Regions from separate parts of the Duganella sp. BJB1802 genome, predicted to be linked through region 3. Evidence: predicted binding sites of a transcription regulator. Region 3 holds the regulator's gene; each other region holds the start of a gene.
The links. Region 3 encodes sigma-54, which starts transcription at its own class of promoters, with help from an activator protein. Its sites were predicted from a motif close to TGGCANGNAANCTGCTTT; they were not measured.
Positions count from the first base shown of each region.

Region 1: the regulator sigma-54 is predicted to act here: its motif matches at 2,928-2,945, upstream of HUX88_RS18495 (ammonium transporter).
Region 2: the regulator sigma-54 is predicted to act here: its motif matches at 1,313-1,330, upstream of HUX88_RS17130 (flavin monoamine oxidase family protein).

Region 1 covers NZ_JABWEF010000011.1:188,388-192,575, reverse strand. Annotated here, with positions in the region: gene HUX88_RS18505 (prolyl oligopeptidase family protein) at 1-325, shown strand, start outside; gene HUX88_RS18500 (zinc-dependent metalloprotease) at 322-2,811, shown strand; gene HUX88_RS18495 (ammonium transporter) at 2,994-4,188, shown strand, end outside.
Region 2 covers NZ_JABWEF010000010.1:122,192-126,379, reverse strand. Annotated here, with positions in the region: gene HUX88_RS17130 (flavin monoamine oxidase family protein) at 1-1,274, opposite strand, end outside; gene HUX88_RS17125 (Mu transposase C-terminal domain-containing protein) at 1,587-2,375, opposite strand; gene HUX88_RS32440 (hypothetical protein) at 2,258-3,484, opposite strand; gene HUX88_RS17120 (DEAD/DEAH box helicase) at 3,728-4,188, opposite strand, start outside.
Region 3 covers NZ_JABWEF010000009.1:479-4,666, forward strand. Annotated here, with positions in the region: partial or broken gene HUX88_RS15385 (3-hydroxyisobutyryl-CoA hydrolase) at 1-377, opposite strand, end outside; gene hpf (ribosome hibernation-promoting factor, HPF/YfiA family) at 469-828, opposite strand; gene HUX88_RS15395 (RNA polymerase factor sigma-54) at 906-2,384, opposite strand; gene lptB (LPS export ABC transporter ATP-binding protein) at 2,390-3,142, opposite strand; gene lptA (lipopolysaccharide transport periplasmic protein LptA) at 3,145-3,744, opposite strand; gene lptC (LPS export ABC transporter periplasmic protein LptC) at 3,773-4,188, opposite strand, start outside.

The DNA of each region.
Region 1 (4,188 bases), on a different contig from region 3:
CGCCGACGAGTTCAAGGCGCTGGTCAAGTATTCGCCGCTGCACAACCTGAAGAAGGGCACCTGCTACCCGGCGACCATGATCACCACCGCCGACCATGACGACCGCGTGGTGCCGGCGCACAGCTTCAAGTTCGCCGCCACCGCGCAGGCCGACCAGGCGGGCGGCGCGCCGATCCTGATCCGCATCGACAGCAAGGCGGGCCACGGCGCCGGCAAGCCGACCACCAAGCAGATCGAGGAAGTGGCGGATCGTTGGGGCTTCCTCAGCCGCGCGCTGAAGATGGACGGCGCCACGGAGACCGTCAAAGCGGCGGGCCAGCAGTGAGGGCCGCGCCAGCCGCCGGACCGCTGCTGTTCGCCATCTTGATGTCGGGCGTGGCGCCGGGGCTGGCCACCGCCGCAGATAATACGGCCGCCGCATCTTCGCCAGCGGTCAAGAAGATCGTCGATGTCACGCGCGGCATGCAATCGCAGCCGGGCTTCATCGACGTCTGGCGCGACACGGACAAGGGCAGGGTGCTGCTGTCCGTGTCGGCGCTGGAGCAGCCCTTTCTGCTATTGAGCTCCTTGCCCTATGCGCTGGGATCAAACGATGTTGGTCTCGATCGCGGCCAGCCGGGCGAGATGCGTATGGTGCACTTCGAGAAGCACGGCGCCAGGCTGTTCCTGGTGCAGGAGAACACCAACTTCATCGCCGCCTCGGCGGACAAGGACGAACGCGCCGCCGTCGCCGAATCCTTCGCCAGCGGCGTGCTGTGGTCCGGCGACATCCTGGCCAGCGAGGGCGAACGGCACCTGATCGACTTCTCCAGCTTCCTGCTGGCCGACCGTCACGGCGTCGGCGCGCGGCTGGCCGCGGCCAAGCAGGGCGCGTATCAGGTTGATGCGGCGCGCAGCGCTGTGCTGGCGGAGCAGGCCAAGGCCTTCCCCGACAACGTCGAGCTGGAATCGCTGCTGACCTTTGCCGGTCCGGGACAAGCCGAGTACGTGCGTCAGGTCGCGGCGGATGCCGGCAGCCTGTCGCTGCGCCAGCGCATCAGCATGGTGCGCCTGCCCGCGAGCACCAGCGGCTGGCGCCCGCGCAGCTACCATCCATATTCCGGCGGCTTCGACGCCAGCTACTACGACTTCGCCACGCCGCTCGCCAGCAGCATCGACGTGCACTGGCAGGTGCGGCACCGCCTTGAGAAAACCGATCCATCGGCGGCGGTCAGCACGGTCAAGAAGCCCATCGTCTACTACGTCGACCGTGGCGCGCCGGAGCCGGTGCGCTCGGCGCTGATCGCCGGCGCGTCGTGGTGGGCCAGCGCCTTCGAGAAGGCCGGCTTCAAGGACGCCTATCGCGTCGAGCTGCTGCCCGAGGGCGTGGACGCGATGGACATCCGCTACAACGTGATCCACTGGGTGCACCGCGCCACGCGCGGCTGGTCCTACGGGAACGCGCTGGCCGATCCGCGCACCGGCGAGATTATCCGTGGCGCCGTCACACTGGGTTCGCAGCGCGTGCGGCAGGACATCCTGATCGCCGAAAGCCTGCTCGCCCCATACGGCAAGAACGCCCCGGCCGACAAGCAGAAACTGGCCGAGGCCATGGCGCTGGCGCGCCTGCGGCAGCTGGCCGCGCACGAAGTCGGCCACACGCTGGGCTTCGCCCACAACTTCGCCGCCAGCCGCATGGGCAATGGCTCGGTGATGGACTACCCGCATCCCATCCTCAAACTGGACGCCAAAGGCAACGTCGATATCGCCGATGCCTACGGCGTCGGCGTCGGACCGTGGGACGACTACATCGTCAAATACATCTACGGCGATTTCGGCAGCGGCGCCCAGGAGCAGGCGGCGCTGGCCAAGCTGCGCGCCGACGCGCGCGCGGCAGGCATGCTGTACTCCAGCGACCAGGACGACCGCTCGCCCGGCTCCAGCCATCCCGACGGCCTGCTGTGGGACTTCGGCGCCGACTCGATCAAGACCTGGGACCAGCTGGGCGCCGTACGCCAGCGCGGGCTGCAAACCTTCTCGGCAGATGTGCTACCCGACAGCCGGCAGCTCGGCGAACTGGAAGCGCGACTGGTGCCGCTCTACCTGCTGCAGCGCTATCAAGGCGAAGCGCTTGCGCGGCTGATCGGCGGCGGCGATTTCGATTACGCCAGCAGCGGCGACGTCAAGGCCGGCATCGCCAAGGCGGGCATCAAGGCGGTCGACGCATCGGTGCAGCGCCAGGCGCTGAACCGGCTGGCGGACAGCCTGCGCGCCGAATACCTGGCGCTGCCGGCCAATGTGCTCGACGTCCTGACGCCGCCGGCCATGGGCCATGAGCGCAGCCGCGAATACTTCGCCACCCGCATGGACTCGGTGTTCGACGCCTTCTCGATCGCCGAGGCGGGCGCCGCGCAGACCGCCGGCTTCCTGCTGGATCCGGCCCGCATCAACCGCGTCGCCTGGCAGCACGCGCGCGACGCGCAGCAGCCCGGCGTGCAGGAAGTGCTGTCGCTGCTGCTGCAAAAGACATGGAAGCGCGAGCCGGTGCCCGCCTCGCTGGCTGGCGGAGAAGCGGTGCAACTGGCCGCCAACTGGGTCGTGATCGATGCGACCTTGAATCTGCTCGATAGCGGCAAGCTGCATCCGCAAGTCGACGCCGAGGTGCGCCAATCGGCGCGCGAGCTGGCGCAATGGCTGCAAAAGAACCCCGGCAAAGGCGTCACCGCCGACAGCCGCAAGCAGGCCGCCGCGCAGATCACCGCTTATCTGGCAGATCCGCACAGCGTCAAGCTACGCGCACTGCCGGCAATCCCGCCCGGCGCCCCGATCTGAGTCCCGAGTCCGCACGCACCAAAATGACGCCTTATTTCGGTGCGCACGGACTTGGTGCGGCTTCCTGCACAAAATAAAAACATCATAAAATCAACCACTTAAAATCTGCACCAAATTGGAACGAAAATTGCTTTTATCAGTGCTCGTTGTCAATTTTTGCATTATTTTGGGGAGAGATTTTGATGGATGGATACAAAGACGGCGCCAATGCATTGTTCATACTGCTAGGCGCCATCATGATTTTGGCCATGCATGCCGGCTTCGCGTTTCTGGAGCTGGGCACGGTGCGCAAGAAAAACCAGGTCAACGCGCTGGTCAAGATCCTGGTGGATTTCGCGGTATCGACGATCGCCTACTTTTTCGTCGGCTACAGCATCGCCTACGGCGTCAACTTCTTCTCCTCGGCCGAGGTGCTGGCCGCCAAGAACGGCTATGAGTTGGTCAAGTTCTTCTTCCTGCTGACGTTCGCCGCCGCCATCCCGGCGATCATCTCGGGCGGTATCGCCGAGCGGGCGCGCTTCCATCCGCAGCTGATCGCCACCGCGCTGCTGGTCGGCCTGGTCTATCCATTCTACGAGGGCATCGTCTGGAACCACCGCTTCGGCGTGCAGGAATGGTTGATGTCCGCGTTCGGCGCCGAGTTCCACGACTTCGCCGGCTCGGTGGTGGTGCACGCGGTCGGCGGCTGGATCGCCTTGCCGGCGGTGCTGCTGCTGGGCGCGCGCCGTGGACGCTACATGAAGAACGGCGCCATCGCCGCCCATCCGCCATCGTCGATTCCCTTCCTGGCGCTGGGCGCGTGGATCCTTACGGTGGGCTGGTTCGGCTTCAACGTCATGAGCGCGCAGGCGCTGGACAAGATGAACGGCCTGGTGGCGGTGAACTCGCTGATGGCGATGGTCGGCGGCACGCTGGTCGCGCTGCTGATGGGGAAGAACGATCCCGGCTTCGCCTACAACGGTCCGCTGGCCGGCCTGGTGGCGGTGTGCGCCGGCTCGGACCTGATGCACCCGCTGGGCGCACTGGCCACCGGCGCGATCGCCGGCGCGGTGTTTGTCTGGATGTTCACGCTGGCGCAGAACAAATGGAAGATCGACGACGTGTTGGGCGTGTGGCCGCTGCATGGCCTGTGCGGCGCATGGGGCGGCATCGCGGCGGGGATCTTCGGCCAGAAGGCGCTGGGCGGCATCGGCGGCGTCTCGTTTGCCGCGCAGTTGGGCGGCACCGTGTTGGGCGTGGTGATCGCGCTGGCGGGCGGCTTCGCCATCTACGGCGTGCTGAAAGCCACACTGGGCCTGCGCCTGGACCCGGAGGACGAGTTCCAGGGCGCCGACCTCGCCATCCACCGCATCAGCTCCACGCCGGAGCGTGAATCGA
Region 2 (4,188 bases), on a different contig from region 3:
TAATAACCGAGCAGCACGCCCTTCTTCTTCTGCCAGCCGTAGGACGGCATCGAGATGGTGTTGATGCCTTTCAGGTCGGTGAGGATATGGCCGCCGTACAGGTGCTCGTCCTCCTCCCAGAAGCGGCGCTTCATCTGCAGGCCGATCTTGCCGACCGGCGCGTAGGCGACCGTGGCGACGGCCTTCTTGAACTTGTCCGAGAAGTCGGTGTCGATCTGGCGCAGCACCGACAGCGGCATCGCCACCAGGCAGTAGTCGGCGCCGATGCTGGCGACCTTGCCGCTGCCGGTGTCCTTGTAGGTGACGGTGACGCCCTTGTCGTTCTGGCGGATGGTCTGCACCTCGGCGCGGTAGCGGATGTTCTTGCCGACGCGTTTTTCGAACGCCTTGGCGATGGCGTCCATGCCGCCGACCGGCTGGAACATGGTGTTCTGCATCGGGAAGTCCTGCACCGCGCTGTAGACGTTGCCCAGCTTGGACGCCAGCAGGTCCTTGAAGCCCAGCGGATCGGACGGCGTGCCCGGTCCCGGCGACAGGCCGGCGCCGGGATTGACGGTGAAGCCACGGCCGCTGCGGCCTTTGTATTGCAGGTCGGCGCCGGCCAGCTGGCCTTCGTGCGCCAGGTAGTCCAGCAGCAGGCGCTGGTCGTCGGCGGTCAGTTCCTGGTCCAGCTGCTTGTTCTTGACCGACTTGGCCAGCAGCTCGGAGACGTGGCCGCGCATGTCGGCCTTGATCTCGGCCACGCGCATGCGCTTGCCGGCGTAGGGACCGGCGTTTTCCGAGTAGACGAAGGCGTGGTCGTTATCGTTGACCATGACCTCCAGCGGCACCTCGAACAATCGCGTGTAGTGCAGCGTGGACTGGTGGTGCAGCGGGATGCGCCATGGGCCGTGGTTGATGTACTGGCCGTCGTCGAAATCGCAGGTCTGCTTTTCGCCTCCGAGCTCGGTCAGGCTGAAGCCCTTGCGCGCTGTCTGGCAGCGGCCGCCGGCGAAGGCGCGCGCTTCCAGGATCTGGCAGTGATAGCCCAGCTTTCCCAGCTCGTAGGCGGCGGTCATGCCGGCCAGGCCGGCGCCCAGTATCAGCACCTTCTTGCCCTTGCCGCTGCCGCTCAGCGCCGGCGGCGCGGACGCCGTCGAATCCATGCCCATGCCCCAGGCGTTCATGGTGTTGAGCAGCAGGCCGGTGCCGCTGACCGCTGCCGCGCGGTACAGGAAATCCCTTCGAGTAAATGAACTAAACGATTTAAACGATTTTACTGTTTTGCTATTCATCGACGCCCTTTCGTGACTTGCGATTCCATAGCCCCTATCTAGCAATCGGCGTGCCACGGCGCGGGACAAAATAAACATGCTTCGCCGTTGAAGCGATCCTTATGGCGCAAGGCGGAACGGCATAAAACAATGTTCTTTCGCGGCCCTTGTCCGCCGCGCCGGAGGCACGAAAGGACGCCGGCGGCGACAGACTTTATTTGTCCCTCCGGCGCGGGCGAAGCGAATGTGGAGGCGACGCGCCGCACCAGCGAGAGGCGCGCACCGGAATGGGAAGAAGTGGTATGCACGGCGCTGGACAGCGCCGTGGGCGTTTCAGTTGGCGAAACTGGCGATGGCGTGCGTAGTGCTACGTAGGGGTGCTGCGGGGATGGCGGGAACTGGACGCGGCAGCAGGGCGATTTCCTCCGCGGCCAGGTGGCGCTGCATGCCGCCGCCGCCGTCGGCCATGTGGCAGGCGTGGAATTGCATCGGCGCGTTGGGGTCCAACAAATAAATCATGTCCATGTCGGCCGGATCGTAGGCCACCCGCACATGCCATTGTCCGCGCGAGCGCGCACGCTCGAACCAGCGCTCGTTGATGGCGCGCGCACAGGTGTAGGCGACGCCGGACAGTTCAATGCCGTCGGCGGTGACGGTGGCTTGCGCCGCCGGCATCAGGCTGCAGCGCAGCAGCTGTTCGGGATAGGTCTTCAGGCTGCCGCCGCGATGGGCCACGCCCCATTCCCACAGTGCGCGCGGCGTGGCGTGGCCGGCGTACGGCAGCGGCGCGCTGTTGTTGTGGTACAGGACGCAGTCGATGACGATGCGGGTGAACTGCTCCAGATCGAGCACGCCGTCCAGCCGGCACGGGGCGCCGGCGGCGTCCGGCGCCAGCAGCTGGAAGCGCTTGGCCAGCACCGCGCGCCAGTCGTCCGGGCCATCGTTGGCGGCGACGCAGCGCAGGTTGAAGTTGTTGAGCAGGGTGTCGCGCTGGGCGCCGCCGCTCAGGGCGGCGTGGGTGGACAGCGTGTCCGGCAGGTGGCGGCTGGGCCACTGCGCGGCCTCGATGCGGCGGCCGAACTGCTGGCTGTAGCGCTGTTTGTCGGCGCCGCAGTGGGCCAGCGCCAGCATGGCGTGCTGCCAGCTGGCGGCGCCCATGCCGATGTAAACCCCGGCCACCATGTGGCTGAAGGCGTCGATCGCCACGTAGACCAGCGGCCGGCCGATGGTCTGCTGGCGGTCGGCGCGCGAGACCAGCTGCACTTCGGCGCGCACCACGTCCAGGTGGAAGCAGGCGCCGGGACGGCCGTCGGAAGGAGGCTGCCAGCCACCGTCGGCGCCGGGCCCCATGCCGGCGTTGGTGTCCGGGCCGGTGTGGATGGCGGACCGGCGCCGGCCGGCTGCAGGCCCTGTGGCGGCAATCCGCGCGCGGTGGCGGCGGCGCTGCGGCGTGCCACTTCCGGCGGGCGGTCGTCGTCGTGGTCGAGCCAGTAGTTGAACTGGCCGAAGGTCGGCAGCACGGCAGCGGGGGCGTCCTGCGCGGCCAGCACGCGGCCGCTGTCGGCATCGACGCGGCGCCCGCTGAAGAAATCGGCCAGCATCTGCTGGTAGGCGCCCAGCCGCGAGAACTTGGCGTGGCCCGCCGCGTAGCGCGCGATGGCGACGCGGAAGGTGCGGCGGATCTCCTCGTCGGCGTTCAGGCCGGGACCGTCGCCGGCGTCGTTCTTGCGCGGGCGGCCGCGCTTGACGCCGGCCGAGGCCTGGCGTACCTTGCCGCGACCGCCGGAGTTGCAGTAGTCGGGCAGCAGCGCGTTGGGTGTCTGGCCGCGCTGCCAGTAGCGGCGCAGGTAGCGGTAGATAGTCGGATGGGAGACGCCATGGTCGACGGTGGCCTGCGCCACCAGCTGGCCGCGCAGGCGCGCCTCGTAGATGCCCGGCTCCTGCGCCACCAGCGCTTCGACGATCCGCCACGCGCGGGCGCGCAGCTGCAGGTGCTTGGGCGGCAGCAGCTCCTGGCTGACCACCATCAGGTAGGGATCGGCCGCCAGCACGCGCGCGCGGCCGGCGCGCAGGTCGGCCTGCAGCAGCGGCAGCGCGACCAGCTCGACGTCGGCCGAACGCGCCGCCACGTCGAACACGTAGGCGTGGCTTTGCTCGGGCGCGATCCACAGCACCCGCAAGGTGCGCGGCGCGGGATGCGTGTACTGCAGCAGGTCATTCCGCAGCAGCATCGGCGCCTCGGGAGTGTAGAAACAATGCGGTCATTCCGTGCTCCTTACTCAACGATTTGTCGGTTCCCTTGATCCAATGCAATAAGTGGGCCAGCCGCCGCTCTCCTATGAAAGCGGCGGCGCCGGGGTTCGCGCCAGGCGTGCTTGTGGTGCATGGCGGCGGCCGGGCGCACCGTGCGCGTGCAGGCGGCCCAAATGAAAACAGGGCCTTGCGGCCCTGTCGTTTGCGTACTCAGTACCCGATCAGTACTTTTTCTTGAACTTGTCCTTGGCGCCCGGCGCCGGCTTTTTAGGCGGCGTCGATTTTCCGGACTCCGGCGGCATGCGGTCTGCGTGGCTGATCTTCAGCTGCGCGCCGCCGACCCACACTTTGCCCAGGTGCTTGAACAGATCCGGCGGCATCCCGTCCGGCAGCTCCAGCATGCTGTAGGTGTCGAAGATCTCGATGCGGCCGATATGCTTGGCCTCCAGCCCCGCCTCGTTGGCGATGGCGCCGACGATGTTGGACGGCGTGGCCGCATGGTTGCTACCCACCTCGATGCGGAAGGCGCTCATCGGCAGCGTGACCTTGCCCGGCTTTTCCTTTTTCTTCTTCGGCGCGGCTTCGGCTTCCACCTCGGTCGACTCCACGCGCGCGGCCTTGGCCAGCGGCGATGCGGCCGGAGCGGCCGAAGGCGCAGCCTTGGCGGCGGCCGGCGCGCGGG
Region 3 (4,188 bases):
GGACCGCCCTGCGCCACGCCCATGCCGCCGCCCATGACCACGCCGTCCATCAGCGCGATGTAGGGCTTGGGATAAAAATGGATCAGGTGGTTGAGCGCGTACTCCTCGGTGAAGAAGTCCTCCACCAGCGCGCTGCCGCCCTGCGGCGTGGCGCGGCCGGCGTCGTAAAAGAAGCGGATGTCGCCGCCGGCGCAGAAGGCCTTCTCGCTGCTGCTGCGGATGACGACTGCGGCGATGGCGCTGTCGTCGCGCCATGCCAGCAGCGCCTGCGTGATCGCGCGCACCATCGCCAGCGATAAAGAGTTCAAGGCCTTGGGCCGGTCCAGCGTGATGAAGCCGGTTCCGTTGCTGACGCTGGTGTGGACGTATTCGCTCATGAGGTCGCAGGATAGTGGTGAAAACCCTATTCTATGCGGGCGCAAAAAAGGGCGCCAGTGCGCCCTTAGTTTGATGGTGCCGAGGCCGTTGTTATAGGGCGGCGGCAGCGGGTTCGTAGCTATCCGGGAGATGCTTGATCGCATCGTGGCCGTGCTCTTGGACCTTGGCTTTGTACTTCATGACCTGCCGATCCAGCTTGTCGACCAAGGTGTCGATGGCGGCGTACAGGTCCTGCGACAGGCTTTCCACGTAGACGGTCTTGCCCGACATGCGCAGGTTGATTTCAGCCTTCTGGCGTTTCTCTTTCTCTTTAAGGTTATCTACGGTCAGGATGACAGCAATATCAATCACTTGATCAAAGTGGCGGGTGACGCGTTCCAGCTTGCTCTGCACGTATTCACGGATGGCAGAGGTCACTTCGAGATGATGTCCACTGATGGTGAGATTCATACACACTCCTAAAGATAATGTCGCTTCTTACGGTTAGTGCGGGGCCCATTGCCACCGGGCGCGCAGGAACCAAGTAACTACAAAGACTTGCGGAGACTGACTGGCGGGATCTTTAAAGCTTCGCGATATTTGGCAACAGTTCGTCGCGCAATCACCATGCCTTGTTCTCCCAGCATGTCCGCAATCTTACTGTCGGATAAAGGATTTTTCGGGTCTTCTGCTCCTGTCAATTGCACGATGAGTGCGCGTATCGCCGTCGAACTTGCTTCCCCCCCCGCTTCGGTGGCGACATGGCTACCAAAGAAATATTTCAACTCAAACATGCCATGCGGGGTCAGCATATATTTTTGAGTTGTTACACGAGAAATAGTGCTCTCGTGTAGACCCAGTGTATCAGCAATTTCGCGAAGCACAAGGGGGCGCATGGCAACCGCGCCATGGGAGAAAAAGTTCTTTTGTCGTTCTACTATCGCTTGTGCGACGCGCAAAATCGTGTCGAAACGCTGGCGCATATTCTTGATCAGCCACTTCGCTTCCTGCAGCTGCGCGCCCATCGCGCCCTCGCCTTTTCCCTGCTTGAGCAGGTTGGCGTACATGGCGTTCACGCGCAGGCGCGGCATGACGTCGTTGTTGAGGCTCACTTGCCAGCCGTTGCGCGCTTTTTTGACGATCACGTCCGGCACCACGTAGTCCGACACGTCCGACGCGAACGCCGAGCCCGGATGTGGATTGCACTGGCGGATGACGGTTTGTGCTTCGCGCAAATCCTCGTCGTCGCACACCAGCGCCTTCTTCAATTTGTTGAAGTCGCGCTGGGCGAACCAGGTCAGATGATTTTCCACGATGGCCAGCGCCATGCGCCGCGTCACCATCGGTATGCCCGGCAGGCGCTTGATCTGCAGCGCCAAACATTCGGACGCGTTGCGCGCGCCCACGCCCATCGGGTCGAAGCTTTGCAGCAGCGACAAGGCGGTGCGCAGCTCGTCGATGTCCACCTCCAGCTCCTCCGGCAGGCGGGCGTGGATCTCGTCCAGCGATTCCTCGAGGTAGCCGTTCTCGTCCAGCGCGTCGATGATCAGCTCGACCAGCGCGCGGTCGCGCATCTCCAGCACCGTCACGCGCATCTGCTCCATCAGGTGCTCGCGCAGCGTGCAGTGGCTGGCCTCGAGCTGCGGGCGCGAATCCTCGTCGTCGGGCGCCTTGCTGCGGCCGGCGTCGCTCCAGTCGACGTCGGCGTCGCTGCTGGTGCTCTCGGTGTCGGCGGCCGGGCCGTCGTAGTTGTCGGCGTCGGCGGCAGGCGCTTCCTGGGCGTTGGGCGGGCCTTCGGGCGGCGCGTCGCCGACCGGGGCTTGTTGGCTGATGGCGCCGTCCGACAGCAGCCGCAGCGAGCGGTCCAGCGGGTCGTCGAGGCGCTCCAGCAGCGGATTATCGGTCAGCAGCTGTTCCAGTTCCTGATGCAGCTCCAGCGTCGACAGTTGCAGCAGCCGGATCGACTGCTGCAGCTGAGGCGTCAGCGCGAGGTGCTGCGACGTGCGCAGTTGCAAAGACTGTTTCATGGGTTTTACATACGGAAGTGTTCACCCAGATACACGCGACGCACCGATTCGTTGGCGATGATGTCGTCTGGCCGGCCTGAAGCCAATACCGTGCCCTGGTTGATGATATATGCGCGGTCGCAGATGCCCAGCGTCTCGCGCACATTGTGATCGGTAATGAGGACGCCGATGCCGCGTTCCTTGAGGAAGCGCACGATGCGCTGGATCTCAATGACGGCGATCGGGTCGACCCCGGCGAATGGTTCGTCGAGCAGCACGAAGCGCGGGTTGGTCGCCAGTGCGCGCGCGATCTCCACGCGGCGGCGCTCGCCGCCCGAGAGCGACAGCGCCTGGTTCTCGCGCAGCTTTTCGATCTGCAAATCGGCCAGCAGGGTATTGAGCCGTTCATCAATGGCAGCCTTGGATAAAGGCTTGCCGTCCACTTTCTGAATTTCGAGGACGGCGCGGATATTTTCTTCCACCGTCAGCTTGCGGAACACCGACGCTTCCTGCGGCAGGTAGGACAAGCCGAGCGAGGCGCGGCGGTGGATGGGCAGCGAGGAGATGTCGGTGCCGCTGATGTCGATGCTGCCGGCGTCCGACGGCACCAGGCCGACGATCATGTAGAACGAGGTGGTCTTGCCGGCGCCGTTGGGGCCGAGCAGGCCCACCACTTCGCCGCATTCGACCTGCAGGGAGACGTCATGCACGACCTGGCGCTTGCCGTAGGTCTTTTGCAGGCCGCGTACGATCAGGGTGCTACCGCAGGATGGTTCCATGCTCACTTCTCCGTGGCCGGCGGCGTCGACGCGGCCGGCGTGGTTGCTGGCGCGGTGGCCGGCGCGGCCGGGCGGATGGTCGGCTGGATCACCATGGTGCCGCGGCCGGCGCCCGGCTTGCTCTCGCCGGTGACGGTGTTCTTCACGGCGAACTGTTCCTTGCGGCTGTCGTAGGAGATGAACTCGCCGTTGACCTCGTCGCTGAGGCGGCCCGCTTCGAGGCGACGCACCTTGGCCTTGGAGAACAGCTTGACCAGGTCGGTCTTGTTGCTGTATTCGATGCGCTCGGCCTCGCCCTCGACCCACTGGTCGCCGGCGCCGTCGCGCTTCTGGCGGAAGGTGGCCGGCGTGCCGGGCGTGCTGGTGAGCACGACGAAGTCGTAGCCTTCGGGGTCGGTGGTCATCACCGCCTTGGGCGACTTCAGCAGCAAGGTGCCGCGCGTCAGGATCACGTTGCCGATCAGCGTCTTGACCTGCTTGACGTCGTCGATCTGCAGGTCGTCGTACTGGATCGTGGTCGGCTTGGTGGAGTCGGCCTTTTCCGCGTGGGCGGCACAGGCCGCCATCAGCAGCACGGCGGCCGAAAACATCAGTTTTTTCATCGTCATTCCATTCTTCATCGTTGGTTCTTCAATGGCCGGGGCGCGGCGGCAGCACCAGCTGCCCGCGTCCGCCCAGCTGCACTTCGCGGGTGGCGTTGTTGGCCTTCATGCCGACGCCGTTGGCGGTGGCGTTGCCGATTTCCAGCGCCACCGGCGCCGTGGTTTCCATCCGTTCCTCGTCCGGGTACACCGTCAGGGTCGAGGTCGTCATGCGCAGCGCCTGCGCCTTCGGCGTGGCCGGGCGCACCACGTCCACATTACCACTGAGCTTGACGCGCGTATTGCCCTGGTCGACATGGGCGGTGTCGGCATGCATATTCATCGGCGGCTGGTCGCCGGACAGGCTGTGCACGTACGGCTTGTCGATGTCGGAGGCGTCGCCGACCGGCCGGTGGGTCAGCTTCTCGCCGGAGATGATGTAGGCCGGCTGGCCGGTCTTGTTCA